Regions from separate parts of the Faecalibacterium faecis genome, predicted to be linked through region 1. Evidence: a T-box and tRNA genes for the amino acid it is inferred to sense, from the RefSeq annotation. Region 1 holds a T-box; the other holds one or more tRNA genes.
The links. A T-box is a leader RNA that pairs with one kind of tRNA and senses whether it is charged. The one in region 1 lies ahead of asnS (asparagine--tRNA ligase), so its partner is inferred to be a tRNA-Asn.
Positions count from the first base shown of each region.

Region 2: it encodes a tRNA-Asn, which carries the amino acid that the T-box ahead of asnS (asparagine--tRNA ligase) is inferred to sense. The anticodon was not compared.

Region 1 covers NZ_JBBMEP010000008.1:71,756-81,836, forward strand. Annotated here, with positions in the region: gene WMO17_RS05710 (MBOAT family O-acyltransferase) at 1-571, opposite strand, end outside; gene WMO17_RS05715 (DUF4358 domain-containing protein) at 641-1,225, opposite strand; gene WMO17_RS05720 (M15 family metallopeptidase) at 1,356-2,186, opposite strand; gene WMO17_RS05725 (SpoVA/SpoVAEb family sporulation membrane protein) at 2,263-2,724, shown strand; gene WMO17_RS05730 (stage V sporulation protein AD) at 2,823-3,839, shown strand; gene WMO17_RS05735 (SpoVA/SpoVAEb family sporulation membrane protein) at 3,841-4,197, shown strand; gene WMO17_RS05740 (peptidoglycan synthetase) at 4,296-4,571, shown strand; gene rpsT (30S ribosomal protein S20) at 4,643-4,903, opposite strand; gene gpr (GPR endopeptidase) at 5,070-5,855, shown strand; gene spoIIP (stage II sporulation protein P) at 5,885-7,024, shown strand; T-box leader at 7,057-7,310, shown strand; gene asnS (asparagine--tRNA ligase) at 7,368-8,756, shown strand; gene WMO17_RS05765 (A/G-specific adenine glycosylase) at 8,828-9,871, shown strand; gene WMO17_RS05770 (hypothetical protein) at 9,995-10,081, shown strand, end outside.
Region 2 covers NZ_JBBMEP010000007.1:70,117-80,197, reverse strand. Annotated here, with positions in the region: gene dxr (1-deoxy-D-xylulose-5-phosphate reductoisomerase) at 1-183, opposite strand, end outside; gene WMO17_RS05160 (phosphatidate cytidylyltransferase) at 199-1,059, opposite strand; gene uppS (polyprenyl diphosphate synthase) at 1,172-1,885, opposite strand; gene frr (ribosome recycling factor) at 1,978-2,532, opposite strand; gene pyrH (UMP kinase) at 2,614-3,324, opposite strand; gene WMO17_RS05140 (DNA alkylation repair protein) at 3,454-4,149, opposite strand; tRNA gene WMO17_RS05135 (tRNA-Gly) at 4,295-4,369, shown strand; gene WMO17_RS05130 (MBL fold metallo-hydrolase RNA specificity domain-containing protein) at 4,418-6,025, opposite strand; gene typA (translational GTPase TypA) at 6,242-8,065, shown strand; tRNA gene WMO17_RS05120 (tRNA-Asn) at 8,225-8,301, shown strand; gene WMO17_RS05115 (peptidase domain-containing ABC transporter) at 8,761-10,081, shown strand, end outside.

The sequences.
Region 1 (10,081 bases):
CTTCGATCTGCTGCAGGCTGTAGCGGTGCCGGTATACGTGCAGCTGGTTCGAGACATCGCGGTATTTCACGATGGGGCCGGCGATCAGCTGAGGGAACATGACCACATAGGCACCAAAGTCGATGATATTACGCTCTGCCTTTACATCCCGGCGGTAAACATCGATGGAGTAGGAAAGGGTCTGGAAGGTGTAAAAGCTGATGCCCAGCGGCAGAGTGCCAATGCCCTGGATCTCGGCAAAGGCGGTGCCCAGCAGGGCGTTTGCGCTGCGCAGCACAAAGTTTGCGTATTTGAAGTAGAACAGCATCCCAAGGCTGCCAATGAGGGCCACCAGCAGAAATGTCCTGCGCAGGGCCGGCTTTTGGTCGAAGTGCTCGATGCACAGGCCGCTGATGTAGTTGATGAGGATGAGGGCCACCATGACCGGGAAAAACCGTACCTCGCCCCAGCAGTAGAACACCAGACTGCAGAGGAACAGCACGGTGTTCTTGAGCTTTGCGGGCGCAAGGTAATACAGCGCCAGCGTGATGGGCAGAAACCGAAACAGAAAGATGATGGTGCTGAAAACCAAAGCGTCAGCCTCCTTTTAGCCGAAAAAAGCCGATGCCGCAAATGGCACCGGCCTTGGGTGGATCCAGATTCAGTCTGCCAGTGCGCTGTCCACGGCGCTGTCCAGATCGGCAGTGCACTCGTTGGATGCGATCACCATGACAATGGTGTTGCCCTTGAAGGCGATGACAGCGTTCTCCACGTTATCCTGCGCCTGAGCAAACTCGGCGTAGTTGCCGTAGAAGGCCACCTGATCCTGCTGGTAGGAAGCCAGCTGGTTGGCTACGTCCTCGGCCTTGCCGTCGGCAGCTTCGAGCACCAGCACCAGACCGGCATCGCCGTTGTCGTTGCTCTTCACGCCCTTGTAGCTCACCACGTCCTCAGCCTTCAGGCCGAAATCGTACTCAATGTTCATGGCTGCGATCTCGAACTGGTTGGAGATGGGGTCGGCTTCCAGCAGAGCATTGAAAACACCGTCCAGTGCATCAGAGCCGTTCTCGGCAGCATTGTCCACAACAGCGGATGTGGCGGCACTGGAAGCGGGAGATTCCGCAGCAGCGGTGGAAACGGAGGAGGGAGCGGCCGAAGAGCTGGCGGAACCGCCGCAGCCGGTAAGAGCGACAGCAGCCAGCGCGCCGGTGAGAGCAATTGTAAAGATTTTTGTGCGATTTATCATAAAATATTCCTTCTTTTGTTCAAAACATTTTTGCAGCTGCCCAAAGCGGTCCTGCATCAGGGCAGACTATTGTTATCTTACCATAACTGTGTGCAAAATGCAACGAAAAGCCCCTCGGTTTTACGGATTTTTAACCGGTGATCTTTTCCCCTGCAGCAAGCTTCTGCAGCACGGCAACGGCATCCTCAAAGCACAGGCCGCTCTGCTGGATCAGGGCCGCATTTTCCGGTCCCACATAGCGCCAGTGCCACGGCTCGTAGGTGATCTCGGTAACGGCTTCTGCGTTTTTGGGGTACCGCAGGATGAAGCCGTATTCCACGGCATGGGCGCTCAGCCAGCGGAAGGCCTCGGTGTTTTCAAAGCCCTCGGTCAGGTCGGTGTGCTCCGGGCTGTTCAGGTCGGCAGCAAGGCCGCAGTTGTGCTCCGAGTAGCCCGGCGGGTTCACGATATTTGCCGCCTGCTTTTTCGCTTCGGCTTCGCTCAGGCCCTTATTGCGGAAATACTGGGTCTTTTGGTCGTAGAGGTTCTTCTGGTAGTCCACACTGCGGTAGCCGCTCTGCATCCAGATGGTCACGCCGTCCTTTGAGGCGGCGGCCTGCATGGCGAGGAACGCATCGGCGGCTTCGGTCTGCAGGGTCTTGTTCACAGCGGTGGCCGAGCCGCACGCCTTGGTGGTAAAGGTATGATCGTCCGGCATTTTGTTCGTGTGGTTCACCAGCACCATGCGGGGATCATCCAGAATGGCCTGTGCCTGCCGGGCGGTCAGCAGACTGCTTTCTGCCTCTGATGCTGCCGAGGCGCTGGACGTGGAAGTTGCCGAGGCGGCAGGCACAGCGGAACGGCTGTGCAGCACGAACGAGGCCCCGCCCACGGCAATGCAGGCCACGACGGTAACGGTGAGCACGCGCCGCACGGCGGGCCGCAGATGGCGGCGGTGATGAGGATGGACAGACGGATTCATCTGGAATACCTTCTTTCCGGTGGATGTGCATAGAGTTTGCTTCCTATGGGCAAGCTATGCCCGGAGGGGAAACAATATGAAAATGACAGCACAGGAATATGCGCGCCGGGTGCGGCGCATCGGGCCGCACTCGCCCTTGGGGCTGGACTGCCTGTGGGCTTTTGGCGTGGGCGGCGGCATCTGCCTGCTGGGCGAAGTGCTGCGCCAGAGCTATCTTGCCATGGGCGTGGAAGACGACCTTGCCGGCACCCTGACCAGCTGCAGCCTGATCGTGCTCTCAGCGGTGCTTACCACGCTGGGCTGGTACCAGAAGCTGGCCGCAAAGGCCGGGGCCGGGTCACTGGTGCCCATCACAGGCTTTGCCAATGCGGTGGTCAGCGCGGCCATCGAGTTCAAGGCCGAGGGTCGGGTGCTGGGTACCGGGGCCAAGATGTTCACCATTGCCGGGCCGGTGATCGTGTACGGCACGCTGGCGGCGGTGGTGTACGGCGCGGTGCTGTGGGTGCTGGGCATGGCGGGTGTGCCTGTGCTGTCATAAACACGGGCAAGTGTGCCATAAGATTGCAGCATGATGTTATTATACAACATTTTATGGAACGTTTTTCATCTATTTTCCACGAAGGAGAAATTTTGCCTATGACGGTCCGGTGCGGGGATACCCTGCTGTTCCAGACACTGCCGGTGATCGCTGCGGGTGCAGCGGTGGGCGGCAAAAAAGAGAGCGAAGGCCCGCTGGCGGCAGAGTTCGACGAGCTGAGCGCAGACAACCGCTTTGGCCAGTCCAGCTGGGAAGCTGCGGAAAAATACCTGCAGCTGCGCGCCGCGCGGCTGTGCCTGCAAAAGGCGGCGCTTCCGCAGGAAAAGGTGCAGCTGGCCCTTGCCGGGGATCTGCAGGCCCAGTGCACAGCATCCAGCTATGCCATGCGGGAGCTGGGCGTGCCCTTTGCCGGGCTGTTCGGGGCCTGCAGCACCATGGCCGAGGGCCTTGCGCTGGGCGCTGCTCTGTGCGAGGGCGGTGCTGCGCGCAATCTGCTGGCCATGGCTTCCAGCCACTTCTGCGCGGCAGAGCGGCAGTTCCGCACGCCGATGAGCTACGGCGCGGTGCGCACGCCCACGGCCCAGTGGACTGCCACCGCTGCTGGATGCTGCCTTTTGCAGCCGCAGGGCGAAGGCGTTGGCATTGCCGCTGCCACCTTTGGCCGTGTGCAGGATTATCAGGTAAAGGACATCAACAATATGGGGGCTGCCATGGCCCCGGCAGCGGCTTCCACCCTGCTGCACTATTTTAAGGATACCGGCACCGAACCGCAGGAGTTCGACTGCATCTATACCGGCGACCTTGGGCAGGTGGGCAGTCAGCTGCTGCGGGAGCTGCTGGCCGCAGAAGGCTTGCTGATCAAAAACCATGTGGACTGCGGGTGCATCCTGTTCGACGCAAACGAGCAGAGCGTAAAGAGCGGCGGCTCCGGCCCGGGCTGCTGCGCGGCGGTGCTGTGCGGGCACATCCTGCCGCGCCTGCGCCGGGGCAGCCAGAAGCGGGTGCTGTTCACAGCCACCGGGGCCCTGATGAGCCAGACCACCTTTTTGCAGAAGGAGACCATCCCGGCGGTGGCGCATCTGGTGGAGCTGCGTGCGCCGGAAAAGGAGAAGTAAGATGAACTATTTCTGGGCTTTCTGTGTGGGCGGGGCCATCTGCGTGGCGGGACAGCTGCTCATCGACCTGACCGGCCTGACCCCGGCCCGCATCCTGACCGGATATGTGGTGGCGGGCGTGGTGCTTTCGGCCATTGGGTGGTATGCCCCGCTGGCCGAGTTTGCCGGGTGCGGGGCCACGGTTCCTCTGCTGGGTTTCGGCCATCTGCTGGCAAAGGGCGTGCGCACCGCGCTGCAGGAAGAAGGTGCTGTGGGCATCCTCACCGGCGGGCTGACCGCCGCTGCGGCCGGTGTTACCACCAGCCTTGTGTGCGGCGTGGTGTGCAGCTGGGTGGGCAAAAGTCACGACCAGAACTGAAGAAGAAATACACCAGAACATTGTCACTTTGTCCGCCACCCTTCGCCCTGTTTTTCCACCGCACTGCGGTAAACTGTGCAAAACAGGAGGTGATGCGGATGAAGCACCGCTGGACGACCCTTTTGTGGGAGCTTTGGGCTGCACAGGCCTTGTGCGCGGTGGCAGCCCTGCCGCCGGGCAGTGCGTTCCATACATGCCCGGCACTGGCGCTGCCGGGGCTGGCCCTTGCGGCGGCGGTGCCCACGGCATGGGCTGCGTGGGCGCTGCTGGCCGAGCCGCCCGACGGCCTGCCGCCGGAGCAGCTTCTGGAGCAGGCACCGGGGTTCGATTTTGCCACCCTGTGCGATTTTGAGCGGCCTGCTGCCGTGCCCTGAAAAGCGGGCAAAACAAAAACCCCTGTGCCGGGAACCCGGTACAGAGGTTTTGTTCGTCAATCAGAAAGCGATCAAGCGTTCTTGTTAGCACGCTTTGCCATACGGCTGATCTTGCGGCTGGCGGTGTTCTTTTTGATGACACCCTTAGCGCGAGCCTTGTCGATCGCGGAAACAGCAGCCAGGACGGTTGCGTCCTTGTCAGCGGCATTCGCATCGATGGCAGCGTCTGCCTTCTTGACGACTGTTTTCAGGTTGGTCTTAATGGCCTTGTTGTGAGCCTGCTCTGCAGCAGCCTGCACGACGCGGTCCTTCTGAGATTTGATGTTAGGCATTCGTTCCACCTCCTTGGCTACCTATAACAGCGCACCCTATGATACCATATTTCGCGTACCAGCGCAAGCGTTTTTTTGATTTTTGTTTAGAAAAGTTTTATTTTTTCCATACTTTCTGCATGCAGAGGGGGCATTTGGCCCCAAAACAGGCAGGAGGAGCAGAAAAATGCGTTTTACCGATATGGCAGACGAGATGTTTGGTGCAGCACAGGGGGCGCTGCCTGCCGGGGTAAGGCTTGCCACAGCAAAGCGCGGCGGGGTCACAATAACGCGGGTGGAGATCGCGCGCGAAGGGCTGGCGAAGCCCCGCGGACGGTATGTCACGCTGGAAATGCCCAGTGTCAGCGTGCTGGACGAGCGGGACGCTGCGGTGATCGAGACCTGTGCGGCAGAACTGCGCGCCCTGCTGCCGCCGGAAGGGCCGGTGTTGGTGCTGGGCATCGGGAACCGGCGTGTCACGGCGGATGCCCTCGGCCCGCGCACGGCGCAGAAGATTTTAGTCACCATGGGGCCGCAGCACACGCTGCCGGTAAAAGGCATCCGGCCGGTGGCCGCCATTGCGCCGGGGGTGTCGGCCTCCACCGGGCTGACTCTGCGCCAGCTGGCCGGGGCCATGGTGGAAGCGGTGCGGCCGGCGGCCCTGATCTGCGTGGACAGCCTTTGCAGTGCCGAGGGTGCGCGGCTGGGCCGCAGCGTGCAGTTCTCCGACACCGGGCTGTACCCGGCGCAGGCGGATCATGCAAAGCATCTGGACGCGGCAGCGCTGGGCGTGCCGGTGATCGCGGCGGGCATCCCCACCTTGATGGATTCGGACGAAGGAGCAGATCTTGTGGTCACGCCCCGGGCGCTGGACAGCGTGATCGCCCACGGCTCGGCTCTTCTGGCCGGTGCCATCAACCGGGCCTTGCAGCCAAGGCTCAGCGTGGCGCAGCTGTTCTGGCTGGCGGGGTAACACCGGTGGGCCGGAAGGGAGGTTATTTTATGCGCAGCAAAGCACTGCCGCCCGCCCGGGCGCAGGGGCATATCGTGCCATTTCTGGAAGCGGCTGCTCTGTTTGCCGCACTGTGTATCTTTGCCCGCACGGCGGCACTGATGCTGGCTGCGGCCATTACTGCACCGCTGCCCATGACCGAAACTCTTTTCTGGCTGGGGCGGCAGTCCGCACAGGAGCAGCCCGCATCATCTGTGCAGGTGGAAGCCGCACCGGACAGCACACCGGAAGCGGCGGCATCCTCTCTGCCGCAGGCCGTGCAGGCGCTGACCGGGAACATTGAGGACTACCTTGTGCCGCTGCTGGGCGAGGAAGCCCGCCCGGCGGATGCGGGTACTGTCATTGAAAAAAATTATCCGCAGGGCAGCGGCGAAAAGTACATTCCCTGCGGGGCGGGCAGCATCAAAAACAATACCCGGCAGACGGCGGCAGACATTGCGGCGGAGATCGAGAATCCGCTGCCCTTTGCCATTGAGCCGAACAGTCCCGACCCGCAGGTGCTGGTGATGCACACTCACGCCACCGAGGACTACCGCCTTTCGGCCGGGCTGTGGTTTGCCCCCGGCGATGGTGCCCGCAGCACCGACTGCAGCGTGAACATGTGCGCGGTGGGCCGTGTGGTGGCCGATACCCTCAATGCGGCAGGCATCAACACCCTGCACGACGAGACCCTGAACGACTACCCCAGCTACACCGGAAGCTATGCCAACAGCCGGGCCGTGGTGCAGCAGTATCTGGCCCGGTATCCCAGCATCAAGGTGGTGCTGGATGTCCACCGGGATGCCATCGAGACGGAAAGCGGCAGCCGCTATGCCCCGGTGTGCACGGTGGACGGGCGGCAGGCCGCACAGGTCATGATCATCTGCGGGTGCGACAACGGCACCACCGTTCAGCTGCCGGGCTGGCGGCAGAATCTGCGCTTTGCCGCTGCGTGGGAGCGCAGCATGGAAGGAATGTACCCCGGTTTTACCCGGCCGGTGCTGTTCAGCTACCGGTTCTACAATCAGGATCTGACCACCGGCAGCCTGCTCATTGAGATCGGCGGGCACGGCAATAACCTGAACGAGGCTCTTTATGCCGGGCAGCTGGCGGCAAAGGGCCTTGCTGCCGCATTGCTGGGCGGTGCTTGACAAAACGCCGCCAAAGTGCTATTTTTTAAAGGTAAAATGCAAAGATCGGGAAAAGTAGCGCGGGCCGTCCGGCCCAGAGAGTGCGGCACAGCTGAGAGTCGCGCCCGCACGCCGCGTGAACGAACACCCGGGAGCAGCAAACTGAACATGGCAGCTGCCATTAGTAGGTGCGCCGCAGGCCCTGCGTTACAGGGGCAGCGCTTTTATTGAGCGCGTGAGCGACCGGACACTTCCGGTAATTCAGGTGGCACCGCGGACATTACAAGACAGCTTGTTCGCCCTGAACTTTCAGGGAGAACAAAGCTGTCTTTTTCATTTTATATCGAAAGGGAGAACAAACACTATGGAACGCACTGAGATCGTTTCGCTGTTCAAAAACACCCCCGCCGACGGCACCGAGATCACCGTCTGCGGCTGGGCAAAGAACATCCGCGACTCCAAGAACATCGGCTTCATCGCCCTGTCGGACGGCGGCTGCTTCAAGACCCTGCAGGTCGTGCTGGAAGCAGGCAAGCTGGCAAACTACGATGAGGTGATCCACACCGGTCTGTACAGCAGCCTGCGCGTCAAGGGCAAGCTGGTGCTCACCCCGCAGGCAAAGCAGCCCTTTGAGCTGAATGCCGACAGTGTGGAGATCCTGGGCGACTGCCCGGCGGACGAGTATCCGCTGCAGAAAAAGAAGATGAGCATGGAATATCTGCGCACCATGCCCACCCTGCGCCCCCGCACCAACACCTTCAACGCCGCTTTCCGCGTGCGTAGCGCCGCTGCCTATGCCATCCACAAGTTCTTCCAGGAGAACGGCTTCGTTTACTCTCACTCTCCGCTGCTCACATCTTCCGACTGTGAGGGCGCAGGCGAGATGTTCCGCGTCACCACGCTGGATCTGGAGAATGTGCCCAAGAACGAGGACGGCACCGTGGATTACACCCAGGACTTTTTCGAGAAGCCGGTCAATCTGACCGTTTCCGGCCAGCTGGAAGCCGAAGCCATGGCCATGGCATTCGGCAAGGTGTACACCTTCGGCCCCACCTTCCGCGCCGAGAAGAGCTTTACCACCCGTCACGCCGCCGAGTTCTGGATGATCGAGCCGGAGATGGCCTTCTGCGACCTGAACGGCTACATGGACACTGCCGAGGCCATGACCAAGTACGTCATCCGCTACGTGCTGGACAACTGCCCGGATGAAATGGCCTTCTTCAACCAGTTCATCGACAAGGGCCTCATCGAGCGTCTGGAGCTGGTGGCAAACAGCGAGTTTGGCCGCATCAGCTACACCGAGGCCATCGAGATCCTGAAGAAGAACAACAAGAAGTTCCAGTTCCCTGTGGAGTGGGGCGTGGACATCCAGACCGAGCACGAGCGCTACCTGACCGAGGTGGTGTTCAAGAAGCCTGTGTTCGTCACCGACTACCCGAAGGAGATCAAGAGCTTCTACATGAAGCAGAACCCGGACGGCAAGACCGTGGCAGCCGCAGATATGCTGGTGCCCGGCATCGGCGAGCTGATCGGCGGCAGCCAGCGTGAAGAGAACTACGACAAGCTGGTGGCCCGCATGGACGAGCTGGGCATGGACAAGACCAACTACGACTGGTACCTGAACCTGCGCAAGTTCGGCGGCGTGGAGCACGCCGGCTACGGCTTGGGCTTCGAGCGCATGATCATGTACCTCACGGGCATCCAGAACATCCGTGATGTGCTGCCCTTCCCCCGCACTGCATACGGCTTCTGATAAGCGCGCATACTTTTACCGGGCTGCTGCACCTTGCGGCGGCCCGTTTTTTGATAAGGAGCACAAAACAAGTGGAAAACATTTCCTCTGCCCTGCTGGACTGGTTTTACAAAAACCACCGCATCCTGCCCTTCCGCACCGACCCCAGCCCCTACCATGTGTGGCTCAGCGAGATCATGCTGCAGCAGACCCGGGTCTCGGCGGCACTGCCCTACTACGAACGCTTTCTCGCCGCCCTGCCGGACATTCCGGCCCTTGCCGCCTGCGAAGAGGAAAAGCTGCACAAACTCTGGGAGGGTCTTGGCTACTACAGCCGGGTGCGCAACCTGCAAAAGGCTGCACGCATCGTCTGCGAGCAGTACGGCGGACAGCTGCCCGCCGACTATGATGCCCTGCGCGCCCTGCCCGGCATCGGGGACTACACGGCGGGAGCCGTTGCGTCCATCAGCTTCGGCATCCCGGTGCCCGCCGTGGACGGCAATGTGCTGCGGGTGTTCTCCCGTTTGTACAACGACCCCGCTGCCGTCACGGAACCGGCAGTGAAAAAAGCGTTCACCGCCCGCGTGATGGAGCACCAGCCGCCGGATGCGCCCGGCGACTACAATCAGGCCCTTATGGAGCTGGGAGCGCTGGTCTGCGTGCCGAACGGTGCGCCCCTGTGCGAAAAATGCCCGCTTGCCCACCTGTGCGCCGCCCGTGCTGCGGGCACTGCATTGGAGCTGCCCCGCAAAGCAGCGCCCAAGCCCCGCAGACTGCAGCCTGTGACGCTGGCCCTGCTGGAAAGCCCGGCAGGCTTCCTTTTGCAGCAGCGGCCCCAAAAGGGCCTGCTTGCCGGGCTGTGGCAGCCGGTACTGTGGGAGGGTGAAGCCCTTGCAGCCGGAGAGGTCCTTGCCCGCCTGCAGGCCATGGGGCTGGATACCGGCACCGCCGCGCCGGAAGCGCTGCCCGCTGCAAAGCACATCTTCAGCCACATCGAGTGGCATATGAACGGCATCCTGCTGCATGTGCCCGCCCAAGATGCTCCGGCAGGCTGCGTCTGGGCAAGCCGGGAAGCCCTGCAGGCCGAGTATACCCTGCCCGGTGCGTTTAAGTCATATAAGAAGCTTATGGTATGAAATTTTGGCCTTTTTGACCTGAATGGTTGTAATTTTTGACAGGAACGGGTATAATAAAAGCCAACAAGCACTGGAATGAAAGCTGAAACATCGTTTCAACGAAAAAAGGAGTGTATTGAACCTATGAAGAAATCTTGTCTGGTCGCTGTGATCACTGTTCTGGCCGCTGTTGCCGGTGCCCTTGCTGCTGTTGCTGTTTACCTGCACCGC
Region 2 (10,081 bases), on a different contig from region 1:
GGCCGCATCCGGGTCGGTCATGCAGACATAGCGCGGATGAAACTCTTCGATCTGCTGCAGGATCTTGTCTACATGGCTGTGGGCAGAAAGGCCGAACACCTCATAGCCCTGTGCACGGATCACATCCAGACTCTGGGTGCCGATGGAACCGGTAGAACCCAGCAGAGTGATTTTTTTCGACATCACACGTTCCCCCTTTTAATAGTAGAACACCGCCGTAATGACCATGGTCACAAAGGGCGCAATGAACATCACACTGTCAAAGCGGTCCAGAATGCCGCCGTGCCCCGGGAAGATGGTGCCGTAATCCTTGATGCCGCACTGGCGCTTGACCACACTGGCAAACAGGTCGCCATAAATGCCCAGCACCGCCGCCACGCAGCCCAGCAGCGCAATGATCACGTACATGGAAACGCCAATGTTGGAGCGGGTGAAGGCTTCCATCCGGTTTGCCGCCACTGAGTACACCAGTGTGATGATCACACCGAACACCATGGTGCCCAGAACACCGCCAATGGCACCCTCCACGGTCTTTTTGGGGCTGACCACCGGGCAGAGCTTGTGCTTGCCAAAAGCACGGCCTGCAAAGTAGGCACAGGTATCGCCGCCCCAGGCAAAGCAGAGGATGAGCAAGATAAAGAACACCGCATCGTAGCCGTACTGCTCCACCGGCAGCAGCTCCTTGAGCCGGATAAAGGAATAGAAGCAGAAGATCACGATACCGGAGAACATCAGCAGGCCGCTGGCCTTCTGATAGCTGATGGTGCCATTGCGCACCACCAGATAGATGGCATAAAAGGTGACCAGCAGAAAGGACATCGGCATCACCAGCCGCCGCATGACCTGATAGTTGCTCGTCATGACCAGCAGTGTATACGGCACCAGAACCGCGTACATCAGCCAGTCCTTCTTTTCAAAGCCGAGGGCACTGTAGATCTCGTGAACGGCGATCAGCGTAATGGCCGCGATGACCAGATTAAAGATCAGAGTGTTGAAGGTGAACATCACGCCGATCAGTACGATGATGCCCACGATCGCAGTAATAACACGTGTTTTCATAGATTGGATCTCCTTTTCACCGGTCGGTGCCGCACCCCTCTGGATTAAGTTTGGCTCCGGCAAAGCCGCCGGGCCGTCCGGTCCCTGCACCGTGTGCAGGAGGTCTTGGGTTTTACAGTCCGCCAAACCGGCGGGAGCGATGATTGAACTCCTCAATGGCAGCGTCCAGATCGCTGCGGGTGAAATCCGGCCACAGAACGTCCATTTCTACCAGCTCCGAGTAAGCTGCCTGCCAGAGCATGAAGTTGGACAGCCGCTTTTCTCCGCTGGGACGCAGGATAAAATCCGGGTCCTTCTGGCCAGCGGTATACATGGCATCGCTGAGCAGCTGTTCCGTGATCTCTTCGGGCTTTATCTCCCCTGCCGCCGCCTTTGCCGCCAGCTGCTGCGCCGCCCGCACGATCTCCGGGCGGCCGCCGTAGTTGATAGCAATGTTCAGGGTCATGCCGGTCTTGACCGAAGAATCTGCTTCCAGCTTGTTCATCAGCTGCTGCAGCTTTTCATCCAGCACCGTGCGGTCGCCCATGAACTTGATGCGGATATTGCGGTTCTTGTAGTCAAAGCCCTTCAGCAGATATTCGCCGAACAGCCGCATAATGGCGTTGACCTCTTCCAGCGGACGCTTCCAGTTCTCGGTGGAAAACGCATAGAAGTACACCGACGAAACGCCCAGCTCATCGCAGTAATCTGCGATATCGCTGAACACCTCTGCGCCTCTTTTGTGCCCGGCAGTGCGGGGCAGGCCGCGGTTCTTTGCCCAGCGGCCGTTGCCGTCCATGATGATGCCGATGGAAAGGCCCTCGGCAAATTCTTTAGGATGCGCCATTGTTTCCTCCCGGCAGCAACGCCGCCTTCAACAAAAGTGCCGCGCACTCTTCTTCAGCGCACGGCACCTCCAGTCTATTGCATCTGCGCAGATCAGACAGACATGATCTCCTTCTGCTTTTCTTCCACCGCAGCATCGATGTTCTTGATATACTTGTCGGTCAGCTTCTGGACATCCTCTTCCATGGTCTTCTGGCTGTCCTCGGTCAGCTCGCCGGCCTTCTTCATGGCCTTGGCCTTATCCATAGCCTCGCGGCGGATGTTGCGCACTGCCACCTTAGCCTCCTCGCCCAGCTTGGAAACTTCCTTTGCCAGCTGCTTGCGGCGCTCCTCGGTGGGAGCCGGGAAGTTCAGGCGGATGGTAGAGCCGTCATCAATGGGAGTGATGCCCACATCGCTGGCCATGATGGCCTTGCTGATGGGGCGCAGCAGAGTACGGTCCCACGGGGTAATGGTCAGGGTGCGTGCTTCGGCCACAGCCACGGATGCCACCTGCTGGATGGGAGTGGGGGCACCATAATAATCCACGCTGACCTTATCCAGCACAGCGGGATTTGCGCGGCCTGCGCGCACAGCGCCCAGTTCGCGGCCCAGATGTTCGACCGAGCTCTTCATCTTGTCTTCGTAAACCTTGGTGTTGCTGCTCATTGCGGTAGTCTCCTGTTCCTTTTTATCTTGGGGCTGCGCTGCAATGCGTCTGCCCTATAATGTATGTCGGCTGCAGGCGTTTCAGCCCTCGTAAACCAGTGTGCCCACATTCTCGCCCTGCACGGCACGGGCAATGTTGTCCGGGTCGGCCAGATCGAACACGAGGATGGGCAGCTTGTTGTCGCGGCACAGAGTGGCAGCAGTGCCATCCATAACAGCCAGCTGGTCTTCCAGCACCTTGGTAAAGGTGAGGGTATCATACTTCTTTGCGTCGGCGTACTTGTGGGGATCCTTATCGTAAACGCCATCCACCATAGTAGCCTTGAACATCACATCGGCGCTCACTTCCACAGCGCGCAGAGCGGTTGCCGTATCCGTGGAGAAGAACGGGTTGCCGGTGCCGCCGCCGAACACGGCGATCTTGCCCTCATCCATGGCGCGCAGAGCATCCTTGCGTGTAAAGGGCTGTGCCACCTGCGGCATGGTGATGGAGGTGAACACCTCAGTGGGCACACCCAGCTGTTCCAGCTTATCGGAAACAGCCAGTGCGTTCATCACGGTTGCCAGCATACCGATCTTATCGGCCAGTGTGCGCTCCATCTTGCCGCTGGAACGGCCGCGCCAGAAGTTGCCGCCGCCCACAACAATGCCGATCTGCACGCCCAGCTCGTGTGCTTTCTTCACGCCGCCGCAGATCGCGTCCATAGTGGGTTCATCAAAACCCATGCCCTTTTCGCCGCCCAGTGCTTCGCCGCTGATCTTCAGAAGGATACGCTGATATTTCAATGCCATAATCCAAACACCACCTGTTTTTATCTTCCGTCAGGGCATAGGCATACCCTGGCATTTTTTACTATAGCTTATTTTACAATAAAACATCCATAAAGTAAACAGGAAATCTGCGCGGAAATCCGGAAGCTTTTATGAACGGCTGCGCAGACCGCGCAGCAGCTGCTTCATTCCGAGCGGAATGCGGCGGCTTTCCACCGCTTTCTGGATAGCTTTGTTGTGGGTCCACAGATCCAGCCGCTTTTCTGTGAGCCACGGCAGCGCGGCATCCGGCTGCTTTGCCAGTGCTGTGGCAAAATACCATGCCCGCATCATATTGATATAGTATTCCGTGCTGTGCACATCGGCCACCCATTCCAGATATTCCGGCCGGAATGCATCATCCAGATAATAGCGCATCAGCATCTCCATGCCATAGCGCACGGTGTACACCTCGCCCGAATCCAGCCAGCGGCGAATGGGCACCAGCAGTTCCTTCTTGTGCTTTGCAAACACTTTGGGGCAAAAGCAGTCACAGGTGGCCCAGTTGTTGATGTAGGGCAGGAACGCTTCCGTTTCAGCCAGCGCCCTGTCGTAGTCCCGGATAAGTTCGATCAGAAACGCGTGGAGGTTGTTCTCTTCGTAGTATCCATGCGGCAGGGCCTGTAAAAACACTTCTGCTTGCGCTGTGCCTGCGAGCTGTTTTGCCAACTTGCGCAGAGCCGGAACGCGCACGCCGATCACCGTTTCCGGCGGCACGGTGGGCATCAACGCACTGTGAAAGGTGCGGTATGCTTCATCCCGCAGGGCAAACAGCTGCGCACGAATGATCTCTGCTTCCGGCTCCATCCTCTCTCCCTCCGTTCTTTTCTATTGTAGCAGAGCCGTATGGAAAAGCAAGGCCGTTCCGGCATTCTTTTCCAGTGCTTTAAGGAACATACAAAAATTGGGCTGGACATTTGTGCCGGAACATGCTATAATATCGTTCGTAAATGCGGGCATCGTACATCGGCTAGTATATCAGCCTTCCAAGCTGAGGAGGTGGGTTCGATTCCCATTGCCCGCTCCATGCAAAAAAGCGCCGTGGCCTTTTGGGTCACGGCGCTTTTGTTTTGCTTTATCGGTCCCACTTATCGCACAGGGCATTGATCTGGTCGGCAAACTTGGCAAGGTCTTTGTTTGCGCCGCCCTCGTTGTGCTCGATGACCCGCAGCAGGCGCTTGCCGGCGCTGACCAGCCGCTGGAACACACTGGCAGCACGGCTCTGGCCTTCATTGGCCTTGTGCTCAATGCGGACGCGCATGCCCTCCTGCAGGCATACGGCTCCCTCGGCTCCGATGGCCCACTGTGCGCCGTTGTAGGGTGCGCAGGCAGTGAAGCCCTGTTCCGTCAAGGTCTGCACAAAGTGGTCCTCGGTCTCATCTTCGCCGTGCATCACGAACACACGCTTTGGTTTCTGCTCAAAGGAGTTCACCCACCGCAGCAGACCTTCTCTGTCCGCATGGCCGGACATGCCGGTGAGCTGGCACAGTTCTGCCTGCACCTCAATAGGTTCACCGAACAGTTTTACCGTCGTGGCACCTTCCAGCAGGGTGCGGCCCAGCGTGCCCACCGCCTGATAGCCCACGAACAGAATGGTGCACTCCGGCCGCCACAGATTGTGCTTGAGGTGGTGGCGGATGCGGCCTGCCTCGCACATACCGCTGGCCGAGAGGATGACCTTTGGCACGCGGTCTGCATTGATCATGCGGGATTCATCACTGGTCACCGTGACGCGCAGCCCCGGGAAGGTGATCGGATCAATGCCTTTTTCCAGCAGAGCGCGGGTGTCCGCATCAAAGCAGTCCGGGTCGGTATCTTTAAAGATGCGGGTCGCCTCGATGGCGAGCGGGCTGTCAATGTACACCGGGAAGTTGCCGTGTCCCTTCACAAGGCCCTTTTCCTTGATCTCACGGATAAAGTAGAGCATCTCCTGCGTGCGGCCCACCGCAAAGCTGGGAATGACCACATTGCCGCCCCGGTCAAAGGTACGCTGCAGGATCTTCGTCAGTTCGCTCACATAGTCCGGCTTCGGGCCGTGGCTGCGGTCGCCGTAGGTAGATTCCATAAAGGCGTAGTCCGCCTCTTTGATGTAAGCAGGATCCTTGATGATGGGCTGATCCAGATTGCCGATATCACCGGAGAATACCAGCTTGGTCGTGGTCTCACCCTCGGTGATCCAAAGCTCTATGCTGGCCGAGCCAAGCAGATGGCCCACATCCACAAAGCGGGCTTCAATGCCCGGTGCAAGCTGGAAGCGCTGCTCATAGGCCTTGCCCACAAACAGCTTCATGGCTGCTTCAGCATCCTGCACAGTATACATCGGTTCCACCGGTTCTGCGCCGGAGCGCTGGCCCTTGCGGTTTTTCCACTCCGCTTCAAATTCCTGAATATGGGCCGAGTCCCGCAGCATGATGCCGCACAGCTCCACCGTGGGGTTCGTGGCATAGATCTTGCCGCGGAAGCCGTTGCGCACCAGCAGCGGCAGCATACCGGTATGGTCGATGTGTGCATGGGTGGCCAGCACCCAGTCGATCTCGCCGGGTGCTACCGGGATGGGCTGGTTCTCGTATACATCCTTGCCCTGCTCCATGCCGCAGTCGATCAAAAAGCGCTGCCCAGCCGCTTCGATCAAAGTGCAGCTGCCGGTGACCTCATGGTTCGCGCCCAGAAATGTGATCTTCATAAAAACACCTCCGGCTTTATTTCTTCTGTATCCTTAGTATAGCATATTCTAAAGGTACACGCCGCACAAATCGCATGGCTTTTCTCAGGCATTTTGCCGAAAGGTTGAAAAATTTTTTATACAATCTTGACAAACCACCCCTTCCTGTTATAAACTTAAACTTGTATGACGTTCGTTCGTATTTTATGAGTTTTAATAATAGAGAGGTTGAATTTTATGGTTCGTAACGATTTGCGCAACGTTGCCATTATCGCTCACGTTGACCACGGCAAGACCACCCTGGTGGACGCAATGCTGCGTCAGAGCGGCGCATTCCGCGATAATCAGGTCGTGGCTGAGCGCGTCATGGACAGCGGCGATATCGAGCGTGAGCGTGGCATTACCATTCTGGCCAAGAACTGCTCCTGCACCTACAAGGGTGTCAAGATCAATATCGTCGATACTCCGGGCCATGCCGACTTTGGCGGCGAGGTGGAGCGCGTGCTGAAGATGGTCAACGGCGTTCTGCTGCTGGTGGATGCCGCCGAGGGCTGCATGCCCCAGACCCGTTTTGTGTTGCAGAAGGCTCTGCAGCAGAACCTGAGTCTGGTGGTGGCCATCAACAAGATCGACCGCCCCGATGCCCGCATCAAGGAAGTCATCGACGAAGTTCTGTACCTGCTGATGGATCTGGGCGCTACCGATGAGCAGCTGGACTGCCCCATGCTGTTCTGCTGCGGCCGTGATGGCACCGCAAGCCTGGACCCGGATGTGCCCGGCACCGACCTGATCCCCCTGTTCGATACTCTGCTGAGCACCATCAAGCCGCCTGAGGGCGACCCCGAGGCTCCCTTCCAGATGCTGGTGTCCTCTGTGGACTACAACGACTTCGTGGGCCGCATCGGCATTGGCCGCATCCAGAACGGCGTTGCCAAGGTGGGCGAGGAAGTTGTCGTCTGTGACTGGCACAATCAGGATCTGAAGATGCGCGGCCGTCTGACCAAGCTGTACGACTTCCAGGCCAATGGCCGTCAGCCGTGCGATAACATCACCGCCGGCGATATCGTGGCATTCTCCGGCCTGCCCGACGTGACCATCGGCAATACCCTGTGCAGCCCCTCCAATGTGGAGCCGCTGCCCTTCGTGAAGATCAATGATCCTACCGTTGAAATGACCTTCTCCGTCAACGACAGCCCGCTGGCCGGCCGCGAGGGTAAGTATGTTACCAGCCGTCAGATCCGTGACCGTCTGCAGAAGGAGCTGCTGAAGGACGTTGCTCTGAAGGTGGAGGATTCCGCCACCACCGATTCCTTCCGCGTTATGGGCCGTGGTGAGATGCACCTGTCCATCCTGATCGAGACCATGCGCCGTGAAGGTTATGAGCTGCAGGTCTCTCCCCCGCACGTTCTGACCAAGGTCATCGACGGCAAGACCTATGAGCCTATGGAGCATGTCGTCATCGATGTGCCCACCCAGTATCAGGGCGCTGTCATGACCGGTCTGGGCCAGCGCAAGGCTATCCTGCAGCAGATGGAATCTCTGGGCACCGACCGCGTGCGTCTGGAGTTCCGTATGCCCAGCCGCGGCCTGTTCGGCTACCGCAACCAGTTCCTGACCGATACCCACGGCGAAGGCATCATCAACCAGATCTTCGACGGTTACGATGTCTGGGCTGGCATGATTGCCAACCGCTCCACCGGTTCTCTGGTCAGCTTTGAGACCGGCGAGGCTGTCACCTACGGTCTGTTCAATGCTCAGCAGCGCGGCACCCTTCTGGTGGGCGCTGGTGAAAAGGTCTACGAGGGCATGGTCATTGGCTACACCGCTTCCGGCGAGGATGTGGATGTCAACGTCTGCAAGACCAAGCACCTGACCAACACCCGTGCATCCGGCTCCGATGATGCTCTGCGCCTGATCCCCATTAGCAAGCTCAGCCTGGAAGGCTGCCTGGAATTCTTGGCACAGGACGAGCTGCTGGAGGTCACTCCTGAAAATCTGCGCATCCGCAAGCAGATCCTGAACCACGAGCAGCGCATGAAGGCCAAGAGCAAGCTGAAATAAGCCTTTCCTTCTTTTATAATATGTACTTTACCGTCCTGCAGCGTTTCAAAACACTGCAGGACGGTTTTATTTTGCCAAAAATGATTCATTTTTTAAAAAAAGGCTTGCAAAAGGCATTCTTATGCGGTATAATATCTCTCGCAGTCACAAATGTGATCTGCCTCTTTAGCTCAGTCGGTTAGAGCACCTGACTGTTAATCAGGGTGTCGCCTGTTCGAGTCAGGCAAGAGGCGCCAGAAGAAAAGGCAATGTTCCACAGAACATTGCCTTTTTTGTTTGTCCCATACTACACCCTTTTTCTGTACAGCCATGCAGTCGTGTTTCTCCTCTGTTTTTGGGCTTCTCTGTCCCAAAAACACAGCATTCATGCGAAAAAAGCATCAAGCATAATGATTTCTTAAAATTTGACTACTTGAAGAAGATGTCACATTGTGGTATACTGCTTATAAGCTTTGGGAATTTGTATCTGTTTTTCCAAAGTCCGGCACACAGATCAAAGGGTAGGTGCTCCCTTCTTTTGATAGCAGCCGACCGGTGTTTTGTCATGGTTCTCCGCAGGACAGGACAAAGCACCGGTCTCTGTGCTGTTGTTTCAGGCTCCGGCTCTTTTCACGTTGTCAGATCTGCGGCAGGCCGCTTCTTCAAAACGCCTGCCGCTGTTTGAATAAATTTGTATATGATCAAAGGAAGCATCTATGCGTTATACCTATGTCCGGCAGCACGACACCACTGACTGTGCGGCTGCCTGCCTCGCAATGGTGTGCCTCCATTACAAAAAGGAAGTTACCATCACCCGCCTGCGCGATATGATGGGTACCGACCTGAAAGGCACGAACCTTGTTGGTTTGCAGAAAGCCGCTAATGAGTTGGGTTTCACCACTGCAGCGGTTCGCGTAGACCGTGAAAATTTCCTCAGCGATTTCTCGCTGCCCTGCATTGCGCAGGTCATCACCGATCAGGGTCTGGCCCACTTTGTGGTCGTCTTTAAAAAGACCACCATCAAAGATGACGGTGAGCGTCGTCGGCACATGCTGAAAGAAGCCGAAGCCGCCAAGGAAGATGAGAAGAACGGCAAAAAACACAAGTGCAAGGATTATGTCGTGATTGGCGACCCCGGCAGCGAGCTGAAAAAGATCTCTCTGGATGAGTTCTACAAGAATTTTACCGGTGTTCTGCTGCTGATGAACCCTACCTCGGAGTTCAAGGGCGGTAAGATCGAAAAGGGCGGCATGTTCAAGCGTTACGTCGACCTGTTGCTGCCCCAGAAAAAGCTCTTTGCCTATGCGATCCTGAGTTCTCTGATCGTTACGATCCTGGGCATTGCCTCCTCCATGTTCAACAAGATCCTGATGGACGAGGTCTTGCCATATGGTCTAGACAATCTGCTGGTTACGCTGATCCTTGTGTTCAGCATGGTCAGCATCACCAATACGCTGGTGGGCTTTGTCCGGCAGTGGGTTCTGATCCACCTATCCATCAAGATCGATATTCCGCTGATGCTGGGTTACTTCGGGCATATCTTCCGTCTGCCCATGAAGTTCTTTGCCACCCGCAAGACTGGTGATATCACCACCCGTTATTCGGATGCAAACACCATCAAATCCATCTTTACCAGCATTGCGCTGAGCCTGATCATGGATATCTCGATGGCCATTATCACCGGTATCATCCTGTTCCGCATGAATGCGATGCTCTTCTCGATCTCGCTGTTCATGGCTCTGGTCAGCATTCTGCTGGTGCTGATCTACAAGCAGCCTTACAAAAAGATCAACGAAGAGACCATGGTGCAGTCCGCTGCACTGAACAGCCAGATGATCGAAAGCCTGCGCGGCATTGAGACGGTCAAGTGCAACGCCAACGAGGATACCGAAATGGAGAACCTCGAGCGTGAGTACATCAAGAGCCTGAAGATCAGCCTGCGCTCCAGCAAGATCAGCACCACGCAGGGCCTGATCTCCTCCTTCATTTCCACCGGTTTCAGTATGCTGACCACCTATGTGGGTATCAGTCAGGTTC